4 regions of the Peribacillus sp. TE19612 genome follow, and region 4 is predicted to be linked to each of the others. Evidence: riboswitches for the same ligand, from Rfam matches in the RefSeq annotation. Region 4 holds a riboswitch; each other region holds the start of a gene.

The links. Region 4 has a riboswitch for S-adenosylmethionine ahead of ACZ9AO_RS01525 (Na+/H+ antiporter NhaC family protein). Riboswitches for the same ligand answer to the same signal wherever they lie in the genome.
Region 1: linked by a shared signal. The riboswitch ahead of mmuP (S-methylmethionine permease) and the one ahead of ACZ9AO_RS01525 (Na+/H+ antiporter NhaC family protein) in region 4 are both predicted to bind S-adenosylmethionine.
Region 2: linked by a shared signal. The riboswitch ahead of ACZ9AO_RS17590 (hypothetical protein) and the one ahead of ACZ9AO_RS01525 (Na+/H+ antiporter NhaC family protein) in region 4 are both predicted to bind S-adenosylmethionine.
Region 3: linked by a shared signal. The riboswitch ahead of ACZ9AO_RS15420 (methionine ABC transporter ATP-binding protein) and the one ahead of ACZ9AO_RS01525 (Na+/H+ antiporter NhaC family protein) in region 4 are both predicted to bind S-adenosylmethionine.

The regions. Positions count from the first base shown of each region.
Region 1 is NZ_JBWCCL010000007.1:97,005-100,126, reverse strand. Features, by position in the region: gene mmuM (homocysteine S-methyltransferase) at 1-27, opposite strand, end outside; gene mmuP (S-methylmethionine permease) at 31-1,410, opposite strand; SAM riboswitch class I at 1,494-1,596, opposite strand; gene ACZ9AO_RS14055 (flavin reductase family protein) at 2,270-2,878, opposite strand; gene ACZ9AO_RS14050 (alpha/beta hydrolase) at 2,897-3,122, opposite strand, start outside.
Region 2 is NZ_JBWCCL010000009.1:253,753-256,874, reverse strand. Features, by position in the region: gene ACZ9AO_RS17600 (nuclear transport factor 2 family protein) at 113-481, shown strand; gene ACZ9AO_RS17595 (GNAT family N-acetyltransferase) at 555-1,025, shown strand; SAM riboswitch class I at 1,143-1,254, shown strand; gene ACZ9AO_RS17590 (hypothetical protein) at 1,357-1,638, shown strand; gene ACZ9AO_RS17585 (methionine ABC transporter ATP-binding protein) at 1,850-2,869, shown strand; gene ACZ9AO_RS17580 (methionine ABC transporter permease) at 2,891-3,122, shown strand, end outside.
Region 3 is NZ_JBWCCL010000008.1:101,397-104,518, forward strand. Features, by position in the region: gene ACZ9AO_RS15415 (O-acetylhomoserine aminocarboxypropyltransferase/cysteine synthase family protein) at 1-1,222, shown strand, start outside; SAM riboswitch class I at 1,340-1,452, shown strand; gene ACZ9AO_RS15420 (methionine ABC transporter ATP-binding protein) at 1,606-2,640, shown strand; gene ACZ9AO_RS15425 (methionine ABC transporter permease) at 2,633-3,122, shown strand, end outside.
Region 4 is NZ_JBWCCL010000001.1:321,640-324,761, forward strand. Features, by position in the region: gene hutG (formimidoylglutamase) at 1-63, shown strand, start outside; gene ACZ9AO_RS01515 (hypothetical protein) at 387-542, shown strand; gene ACZ9AO_RS01520 (SOS response-associated peptidase) at 602-1,273, shown strand; SAM riboswitch class I at 1,605-1,712, shown strand; gene ACZ9AO_RS01525 (Na+/H+ antiporter NhaC family protein) at 1,902-3,122, shown strand, end outside.

The sequences.
Region 1 (3,122 bases), on a different contig from region 4:
TTCAATTGGGTTAATTTTATTCTTCATTGTCTACTCCTCTTTTCTTAAAGTTTGTGTCAGATAATAACTTACATAGCAAAACAAAATAAACGGAATGCCACAATATAGTGCAATTCTTTGTGTAGGATCAAATGCAATTCCTATGCAAGAAGCAAGACATAGCATAAATGAAACGATTGGTACGAATGGATATAATGGTGTATGATAAGCCAAATCATTAACTGAGTTTCCTTCGTTTATATATCGTCTGCGAAATAGAAACTGTGACGCGCTAATACTCATCCAAACTATAACCACGGCTAGTCCAGAAATGGATACAAGCACTATATATACAGTATCCGGCGCAATAATACTCGAGAAAAGTGCTAAAACACCGCCCAGCATACTGAAAAGGACTGCATTCAAGGGAACACCCCGTTTTGTCAATTTTGCAAATATTGGTGAAATAGTTTTCTTATCTGCAAGTGACCAAAGCATCCTGGATGAGGCATATAGTCCTGAGTTTGCAGCAGACAAAATGGCAGTTAATATAACAAAGTTCATAATATCCGCTGCATATGGCACTCCAATTCGTTCTAGAACGGCAACAAAGGGGCTCTCTAATACGCTTGCATCCGAAACAGGCAATAATGCGGATAAAACAACGATGGTACCTACAAAAAAGATAATCAATCTCCATAATGTCATACGGATTGCCTTTGGAATCGTTTTTTCCGGATTCACAGTTTCTCCAGCTGCAACTCCGATCAATTCAGTTCCAGAAAATGCAAAATTCACAGCGAGCATTGTCATTAGAATGGCAAAAGCACCATTTGGAAATAAACCTGCACTTGTAACATTGGAAAATAACGGAGCTGATTGTGCGTTAATCATTGGAATAAAACCTACCATTGCCGCAGCTCCCAGAATAATGAATATCACAATAGCAAATACCTTAATAGACGCAAACCAGAATTCGGATTCAGCGAAAAACTTAACGGTCCACGCATTTAATGCCAAGACCAAAATGGCAAATAGAGCACTCCATATCCAGACACTGATTGATGGAAACCATCGCTGCATCAACAATCCTGCAGCCGTGAATTCCGAACCTAGTGCAACAGTCCAGGTTAGCCAATACAACCAGGCTACTGTATACCCTGTCCCTGGTCCGATGTATTTGGCTGCGTAACTATGAAAAGCACCTGTCTCGGGCATATGCACTGACAGTTCACCTAGACATAGCATGACTAGATAAACCACTAATGCACCAATCAGATACGAAAGGATGGTTCCGAACGGACCAGCCTGTTGAATCGTATAACCCGAACTTAAGAATAAACCAGTTCCAATCACCCCGCCAAGCGATAGCATTATTATATGCCGTGCTTGCATTTGCCTTTGAAAATCATGCTTCCTTTTGTTCTCCATACTAACTCTCCTTAATCTTGCATCCAGAAAAAACGAAAACGCACTCTAAAAAAGAGTGCGTTACTGACAAATAAACACGTACGGTCTTATCTATCAAGGTTTCACCCCCTGGAATTAGCACAGTGTCTATGTAGACCTGTTGCTGAGGTTTCATAGGGCCAGTCCCTCCACCTCTCTGGATAAGAAATTATTTTTTTATAACTTTATCAATCTATGAAAAAATTGTCAAGTTTTGTTTCGGAATGTAAAGACTTCCTTTTAAATGCTAACGATCATGGCTGGGGCATTAATATTAAATTGTTTTTGGAACAAGCGCTAAGCGTATTATAATGGCAAATAAAACTAACCGGGGTCATGTTGGTCTTAAAAATGGCGACATCTTAAAAGATTGTCGCCATTTGGACGTTGATTGGAACGTAGGGCACTCGCTTTCCGCGGGCGGTCGGGGAGCCTCCTCGGCTTGCGCCTGCGGGGTCTCCCCTGGACGCGCTTTTCCCGCAGGAGTCTCGCACCTTCCGTTCCAATCAGCTTTGTCTTACCTTTTGATAGAACACTTTTGCCTAGAGTCATTTTTGTTTTAAAATAGAAGTATTAGAACCTGAGGTGATGAGGATCTTTCATGATTCTATTCAGCGAGATCAACTTGAACTGATTACTTTAGATCAACTGGTGCCACCGAACCATTTGGTTCTTAAAATGGAGGCTGCCATTGACTTCACTTTCATTTATGACTTGGTGAAAGATATGTATTCATAGGGAATTTCAAAAGGGGTCCAGAATTTTTTAATTCCGAACCCCTTTTGTCTACAAACTGAAATGGCGACATCTTAAAAGATTGTCGCCATTTTTTTCTTTTTCCTTAAGGACGTTCTATTTCAAATAATTCCCCTAGTTTTGTATAAGTATGACCGGCTAATCTCGCTACAGGTTTTAGCCCGTTCGGGTCAATACGGCCATTATGATAAATATCTTGCTCTATATGATAACAGACTATTTTCCCTATCAGTAAATCACAACCAGGTTTATTCTTGGAACCTGCCAATGGAATCGATTGCTCTAATGTACATTCGAACCGCACCTTCGCTTCTTCCAATCCTGGTACGGATACCTTATCACTAACAGCCAGCGTGAAATTAGTAAGACCCAATTCACTTTCTTCAGATGGGAGTTCCTTGGCCGTTCGATTTGCATCAGCAACATTATTTTCGTCAGTGATATGAACAACGAACTCACCTGTTTGAATTGCATTTCGGGCTGTATCCTTTGAAACTCCTTCTTTCCGTTGAACAGAAATGGAAATCATCGGAGGATTTGAACTGACTATGTTAAAAAAGCTGAACGGCGCTATATTGATTGTACCGGTTTCGGATTGTGTCGTAACCAGCGCTATAGGTCTCGGTATAATGCTTCCAGTCAAAAACTTATAATTATCCCGTTCAGTCAAACTTTCAGGATTAACAGAAATCATCTTCATTCCCTCTCATTCTTATAAAAAGTTCTTTTGAAACCATAAACCTGCTGCATCAACCTCTGAACGTGTCAACTGATGACCGTAATTTTCCCACTGAACTTCAACTGTAGCGCCAGCTTGCTGTAAAAGTTGATTAAGTTCATCAGTTTCTTCTGCCGGGCAAATCGGATCGTTTTTACCTGCAGCTATAAATACAGGTATATCTGAAAGGGACGGCAAAGCGATCCCTCGTCTTGGAACC
Region 2 (3,122 bases), on a different contig from region 4:
AAAATCTTAAATCGCATGGTTCATGAATTACTGAAAATCTACGTATTAATTATTTACGATTTTCCTATTTCGTTTCTTCGAGGGAAATGGTTGAAAAAGGAGGATAAGATGAATGGACAGGGAATCTTCATTGTTAAAAGAGCATTTGTATCAGCTGGAGGAGAAATTGTTAAAATCTGAAGTTCGTACATCCCCAGAAGTGCTTTCATCCTTATTGAAAGATGATTTCTTTGAGTTCGGCAGTTCGGGTAACATATGGTCAAAAAGCGATTTTATGGGTCAAGAGGGAGCCGGAGCGGTGAACATGACATTAAGTCAATTTGAGATGCATCCATTGTCTGATGATACCGTGTTAACTACATACCGGATTTTTGATGAAGATAAGCTGGAACATACCTTAAGAAGTTCAATCTGGAAATGTGCGAATGGAAGATGGCAGATGTTTTTTCATCAAGGCACAAAAACAAAAGGGCCTCTTTAAGCCTTTTATTTATGAAAAAGAAAGTTTTTCCTGCTTGAAAACTATTTCACTAAAATGATAAGGGTGGATGAAGTTGATTTTTCGTACCATTGATACGGACAAAGATAAAGATACTATCATTAATTTCCGGAAAGATTCCTTTGTTGTAAGTTTTGGAACTGATGCTGGTTTTGGAGATGAACATGCATATCTGCAACGAATGGAAGAAAGGGTCCGCAAATTTCCGGATGGACAGGTGATCATTGAAAAGGACCAAGAACCGATTGGACAAATGGAACTTCAAATTCGGGAGTATGAAGGAACTGAAATTGGCTATGTGAATCTATTTTATCTTATTCCCGAATACCGCAGTAAAGGCCTTGGCAAGGAATTGGTTCGCTACGCAGAAAACTTTTTCAGGCAATTTAATGTATCCGAATATCATTTAAGGGTTTCTCCGGATAATCAAAGGGCGATTTCTTTATATACGAATTCAGGCATGGTGAAGATTAGGGAAGAAAATGAAAAATACCCTGTATGGAGAATGAGCAAATCATTATATTGATATAATTAAAAAGTGTCGATTCACTATACTATGAAACTATTTATCGCGATGAAAAATATGGTTGACTTTAGCGAAATTAGAATATATAGTGAAGGACATAATTAAATATAACGTTAATTCTTATCAAGAGATGTGGAGGGACTTGGCCCTATGATACCTCGGCAGCGGGTTTTTACTTTTGTAAAAATACTGTGCTAATTCCAACGGACGAAAGTTTGAAAGATAAGAAGGAGCTTTTCTTAGATAATTAATTTAAGAGTTTACTCTTTTTTATGTCTAAAAGAGGCCTCTTCTGTCTGATGACGGAAGAGGCCTCTTTTGTTTATTCAAAATGTATATGGTTATTTGGAGAATTGGCGCAATTACTCGTGAGTTTCACGTAATTACTCGTGAGTTTCGCGCAGTTACTCGTGAGTTTGGCGCAATTACTCGTGAGTTTGGTGCATTTACTCGTGAATTTCGCAGATTTACTCGTAAGTTTGGTGCATTTACTCGTGAATTTGGCGCAATTACTCGTGAGTTTGGCGCAATTACTCGTGAGTTTGGCGCAATTACTCGTGAGTTTCGCGCAATACTCGTGAGTTTGGCGCAATTACTCGTGAGTTTCACGTAATTACTCATGAGTTTGGCGCAGTTACTCGTGAGTTTCACGTAATTACTCGTGAGTTTGGCGCAATTACTCGTGAGTTTGGTGCATTTACTCGTGAATTTCGCAGATTTACTCGTAAGTTTGACAGAATTTAACCCTATCATTATGAAGCGTTGCAAAGCTCTTCTCTCTGGATAAGGAATTCGTACAAATAAACAGCATGGGGGGAGATTGGATGATTGAGTTTCAAGGTGTTAAAAAGGTTTATCAAACAAAGAAACAGACTGTCGAGGCTTTGAAGGGCATTGATTTGACAGTGGAAAAGGGGGATATATTCGGGGTAGTCGGTTATAGCGGGGCCGGAAAGAGTACGTTGATCAGGTTGGTCAATTTGCTTGAACATCCTTCAGATGGTTCGGTGGTTGTTGGGGGCAAGGATTTAACCAAATTAAGCCCGAAGGAATTACGGGCAGAAAAGAAAAAAATCGGGATGATCTTTCAGCATTTCAACTTACTAAACTCAAAAACTGTTTTTGATAATATTGCCATGCCGCTGGTTTTATCGGGAACTACTCCAGCTAAGGAAATTCAAAAACGTGTAGGCGAGCTGTTGGAGTTCGTTGGCTTATCGAGCAAAGCAAAGAGTTATCCGGAACAATTATCCGGCGGGCAAAAGCAGCGGATCGGCATTGCGAGGGCATTGGCTACGAATCCATCGATCTTATTGTGTGATGAAGCTACGTCGGCATTGGATCCACAAACAACGAGTGCAGTTCTGCAGCTATTAAAAAAAATTAATAAAGAATACAATATCACCATTTTGCTAATCACTCATGAGATGTCTGTCATTCGGGAAATTTGCAATAAGGTAGCGGTCATGGAGGGCGGCTGCGTCGTTGAACAAGGTTCGGTTTTCGAAGTTTTTGCCAAGCCGCAAACGGATATTGCAAAAAACTTCGTGAGAACGGTCATACATGACGAAATTCCACAAAGTTTCTTAAAAAGCATAGGGTCCCATATCCCGATTATTTGGAAAATTAATTTTATTGGAACTACTTCGGGTACTCCTTTACTTTCAACCATCTCGAAGAAATATGATGTTCATTTAAGTGTCTTATCAGCCAATATTTCTGAAATCCAGGAAACTCCTTTCGGGAATTTGATCATTGAAGTGACGGGGAGCAAAAATGAGGTCGACAAGGCTTATCAATATATTAAAGATGAGGGGATTCTCGTCCAGGAGGTGCAAGTATAAATGGGTAATACGCTTTGGGGAATGGAAATAACGGCAGAGCAGCTGTCGACAGCTTTCGGTGACACACTTTATATGGTAGCCATCTCATTGATATTTTCCGGATTGATCGGGCTTCCGCTCGGTATCCTGCTTGTCATTACAAGAAAGGGTCACATCCTGGAGAATAAATGGATTTTTAATGTATTGAACCCGATCATCAATATCCTGCGGTCCGTTCCTTTCATCATCTTGCTTGTAGCACTCATTCCGTTTA
Region 3 (3,122 bases), on a different contig from region 4:
CCAAAGCAATGCATACTTGTTCAAAGACACCGACCATGCAGCGAATTTATTTGGCCTAAAGGAGAATGGCTATATATATACACGGCTTCATAATCCCACGGTCAGTGTTTTTGAGGAAAGGATGGCCTTATTGGAAGGCGGTATCGGCGGATTGGCAACAGCAAGCGGAATGGCCGCCATCTCACTTTCAATCCTGAATATCGCTGCTGCAGGGGATGAGATTGTTTCTGCCTCTACATTATATGGCGGTACGTATAACCTTTTTGAAAATACTCTTCCTAAATATGGGATCAAAGTGAAGTTCGTTTCTCCCGATGATCCTGAAAACTTCAAAAGGGCGATTACGCCAAGAACTAAAGCCATTTTTGCTGAAACGATCGGAAATCCAAGTTTGAGGGTACTTGATATTGAAGCGGTAGCGGAAATCGCCCATGAAGCCGGCATACCTTTAATCATTGATAATACCTTCGCGACACCGTATCTTTGCAGACCGATTGATTTTGGAGCGGATATTGTCATCCATTCCGCTACAAAATGGCTTCTTGGAAATGGAACGACGCTAGGCGGTGTCATCGTGGATGGAGGGAAATTCGATTGGAACTCGCCAAACTACCCTGGCTTCACGGAGCCTGACCCAAGTTACGACGGTCTGGTATACGCCGAGGCAGTTGGACCTGCCGCATTCATAACGAAAGCCAGAGTCCAGTTGCTCCGTGATTTGGGTCCTGCACTAAGTGCCCAAAGTGCATTCCAGTTTACGCTTGGACTTGAAACGCTGCATGTAAGGATGAAAGAGCATCTATCGAACACCAAGTCTGTCATAAACTATTTAAAAAACCATCCTGCCGTGACCTGGGTTTCACATCCTGGTGATGAGGATCATCCCGATAAAGCCCTTGCGGATAAATATTTGCCAAAGGGAGCTGGATCTGTCGTGACATTTGGGATTCAAGGTAATCGCGAAGCTGGGGCAAAACTTATCAATTCGGTGGAATTATGGTCCCATGTGGCGAATGTAGGGGATGCGAAGAGCTTGATCATCCACCCAGCCAGTACGACCCATCAACAATTGAATGAGGCGGGTCTTGCGAAAGCGGGTGTAAGTGCCGATCAAGTCCGATTATCGATTGGGATTGAAAATGTAGAAGACTTAATAGAAGATTTGGAGCAGGCAATTGAAAAAGCGACGAACATCGTCTCCTTGACTTCCAAAACGCTTTAAGCAAAGTTCCTGTTCATTCTTGAACTAGAAATAATATACATTGCGCTCCTTTTTTATCTATGATAAAATTTCTCCATACTAAAGAACTTAATGATGTACAAATATTCTATATATTAGCTCTTATCAAGAGAGGTGGAGGGATGTGCCCGATGAAACCCGGCAACCGACAAGGAGATTTCCTTGGAAAGGTGCCAATTCACACAAAGTTTAATCACTTTGGAAGATGAGAGGAAGGCCTGTTTCTTCACCTGCCTTTCTGCTCATGCAGAAAGGTTTTTTCTATTTTAATTGGGAAAACTTTTACATGATAGGAGAAACAGACTAATAATGTAGAGAAATCAACTAAGTTCATAGGTTTTATTGGATAAAAGAGGTGAGGGTTAATGATAACATTGACGAAAGTCAGTAAGCTGTTCCGAACAGGAAAAGGAAACAGTGAGACGATCAAGGCTGTAAATAATGTGAATGTTGAAATAAATAAAGGCGAGATTTTCGGGATCATCGGTTACAGTGGAGCGGGGAAAAGTACTTTGATCAGAATGCTCAATGGATTGGAAACACCGACAGAGGGATCCGTTGTGGTGGCTGAAAAGGAAATTTCAAAAATTAAAGGGGCTCAGCTCCGTAAGGCCCGTCAAGAAATCAGCATGATTTTCCAACATTTCAATCTATTATGGTCAAGGACCGTTCAGGAGAATATATCTTTCCCGTTGGAAATTGCAGGAGTTTCTAAACCTGAACGCACCAAGCGTGTGAACGAATTGATCAAGTTAGTCGGACTTGAAGGCAGGGAAAAGGCCTATCCTTCGCAATTAAGCGGAGGGCAAAAGCAAAGGGTGGGAATAGCCAGGGCTCTGGCAAATGACCCTAAAGTGCTGCTGTGTGATGAAGCGACTTCTGCATTGGATCCGCAGACTACCGACTCCATACTCGAATTGCTTGTTGACATCAATCAGCGTTTGGGATTGACGATCGTCTTGATTACGCATGAAATGCATGTAATACGTAAAATCTGCCATCGCGTCGCCGTGATGGAAAGCGGGCAGGTTGTTGAACAAGGTCCTGTCCTGGATGTCTTCAAGAATCCTAAAGAACAAATGACGAAGCGTTTCGTCCAACAGGTAACGGAACCAGAAGAAACGAAAGAAACGATGGACCATTTGCTCGAACGCTATCCAGCAGGCAAAGTGATTCAATTGACCTTTGTAGGTGATCATGCAGAAAGCCCATTGATCACCAAGCTTGTACGTAACTTCGAGTTGGATGTCAATATCGTTCAAGGTAAGATATCCCAAACAAGAAGCGGTTCATATGGAACATTGTTTATCCATCTAGATGGCAAAGAGGATGAAATGCTCCGCGCAATCGAATTCATTAAAGCACAGCAGGTAGGCGTGGAGGTGATTACTCATGCTTGAAGAATTATTGCCGAATGTTGATTGGGAAGACATCATTGAAGCTACGAAAGAAACGCTTTACATGACAAGCGTCTCTGTAGTGGCAACCTTTTTTATAGGCATAATACTAGGATTGACCCTTTTCCTGACAGGGAAGGGTAATATGTGGCAAAACCGGGCTGTCAACGGAGTCATGAGTGCTGTCGTCAATATATTCCGTTCCATTCCATTTCTTATTTTGATCGTGCTGCTCATTCCTTTCACTAAAGCGCTTGTCGGTTCCATGATCGGTGAGAACGCTGCACTGCCGGCACTTATTATCGGTGCGGCCCCATTTTATGCGCGTATGGTTGAAATCGGACTTCGTGAAATCGATAAAGGTGTAATTGAAGCCGCTAAATCGATGGGGGCAAAAACGAGCACGATCATTTGGAAGGTCCTTCTTCCAGAGTCGATGCCTGCCCTTATTTCCGGGATTACGGTAACATCGATTGCATTGGTTG
Region 4 (3,122 bases):
AATAATAAGACCGTTACACTGGCAGGGCATTTAATAAATGAGGTTTTGCTGCATTTTAAATAATGGACATGGGATGGCGGCAACTCCAATTCGGTCTTACTAGAAAGAGCGTTTCTTTTCGTATCGACTGTTGGGGCTTTCCTTAATGTTATCTTCAGTATTGAAGCGAAAAACCTTTAAAGCGCCCAGACTGTCCATGAATCATTCATGGACAGTTTTTTGCGCCTCCTTCACAAGGATTCATGGTCCCAGGCATTGCTTCGTTCGACTAACCATTTAAAGTATAAAGGCATGTAGATTTTCCATGACTCTGCTAAGTTCAATACTGATACTTGTGGGTTTTTGGTTTATAATAACAACCATCTAGCCTTTTGAGGAGGGATTCCATGAATGAATATAAAGTAACGGTTAGGAATGGCAGTACCTTAATTTTGTCGGAAATCATTAAAGCTGAAGATGAAAGAGAAGTCCTTGGCACTCTTTTGATTTCCAGCGAATTATTTAATCAACCATTTACTGATATCAGGATTTTAGAACGCTGATTTGTGACTGCCCGTTCCATTTGATACACTGTAATAAATCTTAATACGGTGGCGATATTATGTGTGGACGTTTCACTCTTTTCACTGACATAGAAGAAATAAAAGAACGGTTTGATATTCAAGGGTCATTTGATGAGGAATACCAATTCAGCTACAATATTGCTCCCTCCCAATCCGTGCTCTCCGTCATTAATGACGGGGTAAGGAATCGGCTTGGATATCTTCGGTGGGGACTCATTCCTTTCTGGGCAAAAGACGAAAAAGCGGGCTACAAAATGATCAATGCCAGAGCGGAAACCATTGCTGAGAAAGCAAGCTTCAGGAATGCGTATAAGAAGAAGAGATGCTTGATAATCGCTGACTCTTTTTATGAATGGAAGAAGACACCAGAAAGAAAAATACCGATGCGAATAAAACTGAAGAATCATGCTCCATTTGGAATGGCCGGTCTCTGGGAATCCTGGAAATCTCCTGAAGGCATCAGCATCTATTCGTGCTCCGTTATAACAACTGTGCCAAATGAGCTAATGACCAGCATTCATGACCGCATGCCTGTCATCCTAAAACCAGAAGATGAAAAAGATTGGTTGAATCCTTCCATTAATGATCCTGCATATCTGCAACGGTATTTAAAGTCATTCGATTCGGAACAGATGGAAGCATTTGAAGTATCGACTGATGTAAACTCGACTAAAAATAATACACCTAACCTAATCCAACAAATTTGCTGAGAGTTCATTAGATTTCTCAGAATGTAGACAACTCGGTGGAAATCGAGTTTGTCTGCATTTTTTTATGGTTTATACAATTTGACGTTGCCTCCAGGACTCGCTTTTCCCGCAGAAATCTCGCACCCCCGCTCCAATCAACTTAGATCTCTTTATAAACAGTAAGGAGTACATGTGAAACACTTTAAAAATTACCCCTTGCGAAAATAGGCGAAATGCTGTACTGTTATATTTGCTTTTCAAAACGACTTTCGATGTCACGAACTCAGGCAAGTTCCAGCGTGGTACTTTTCTGGCAGGCATCGTAATTTTTGATAAATTATATAATGTAATCTTCTTATCAAGAGAGACGGAGGGACTGGCCCGAAGATGTCTCGGCAGCGGACTTAAATGGAGTGCTGTGCCAAATCCAGCAGGCTGATTTTCGCCTGAAAGATAAGGAGGGTGTTTTTTATAAATTAAAAGACCTCTTCTTGTTGTTAAATAGAAGGGGTCTTTTTTATGCCAGTTTTTTGCTACAGCTCCATGACTGGATAATCAGGTAGGTTCAAATTGGAGTTATTTGCGAAAACTGTTAATAGAATAAGAGCTGTGACACATGTCGCGGGAAAAATAAAAAGAGGTGTACATCATGAGTGCAAACAATAAAGGGAATCCATGGGCATTGATCCCATTTGTCGTATTTTTAATTTTATTTATTGGGTCCGGAATCATCACTAAAGATTTTTATTCATTTCCGGTGATTGTAGCGATATCCATTGCATCGGCAGCTGCATTGGCGATGAATCGGAAAGAGACATTCAATGAAAAGGTTGATATCTTCTGTAAAGGTGCCGGTGACGCCAATATTATGTTAATGGTAATCATTTTCCTTTTAGCCGGAGCTTTTTCCGAAGTTGCCAATGGTATGGGGGCAGTTGAATCAACAGTGAATCTTGCCTTAGCTGTTTTTCCCCAAAATCTATTAATGGTAGGAATTTTCATCATCGCTTGTTTTATTTCACTATCCATGGGGACAAGCATGGGAACGATTGTTGCCCTGGCACCTATTGGGGTTGGAATTAGTGAGCAAACAGATATTTCGCTTGCCCTTTCAATGGCGGCCGTTATTGGTGGTGCGATGTTTGGGGATAATCTTTCATTCATTTCAGATACGACAATCGCTGCAGTCCGAACTCAGGGAACGAAAATGAAGGATAAGTTTAAAGTGAATTTTTTCATCGTTTTACCTGCAGCCATCATCACATGTGCCATCCTAGGAATTTTAACGATGGGTGAACAAGCTGACATTTCCCAACAGTCTTATGATTGGGTGAAGATTCTTCCTTATCTTTGCGTATTGGTCACTGCATTGGCAGGAGTCAATGTGTTCTTGGTCCTTTCGATCGGAATCGTATTTGCCGGAATTATCGGGTTGGCGGATGGAAGTTATCAACCGTTGGGTGTCATCCAAAAAGTTGGAGAAGGAATGGCTGGAATGTATGAAATTTCCTTCCTTGCCATTTTAATTGCAGGTATGGTAGCTGTAATCAAACATAATGGCGGTATCGATTTTCTACTCCACCTTGTGACGCGAAATAGCAAATCGAAAAAAGGGGCGGAATTCAGCATTGCGGGGCTTGTTGGTTTGACGAACCTTTCAACGGCAAATAACACGATTTCGATTATCATTGCCGGGCCACTTGCCAAAAATATTGCTGAAAAATATGGAATTGATCCGCGGAAATCGGCGAGCGTCCTTGACATTTTTGCATGTTGTATCCAAGGGTTGATCCCATATGGAGCACAACTGCTTGTTGCAGCAGGGGTAGCAAAAATTTCTCCGTTAAGCATCTTGCCGTATTCATATTAC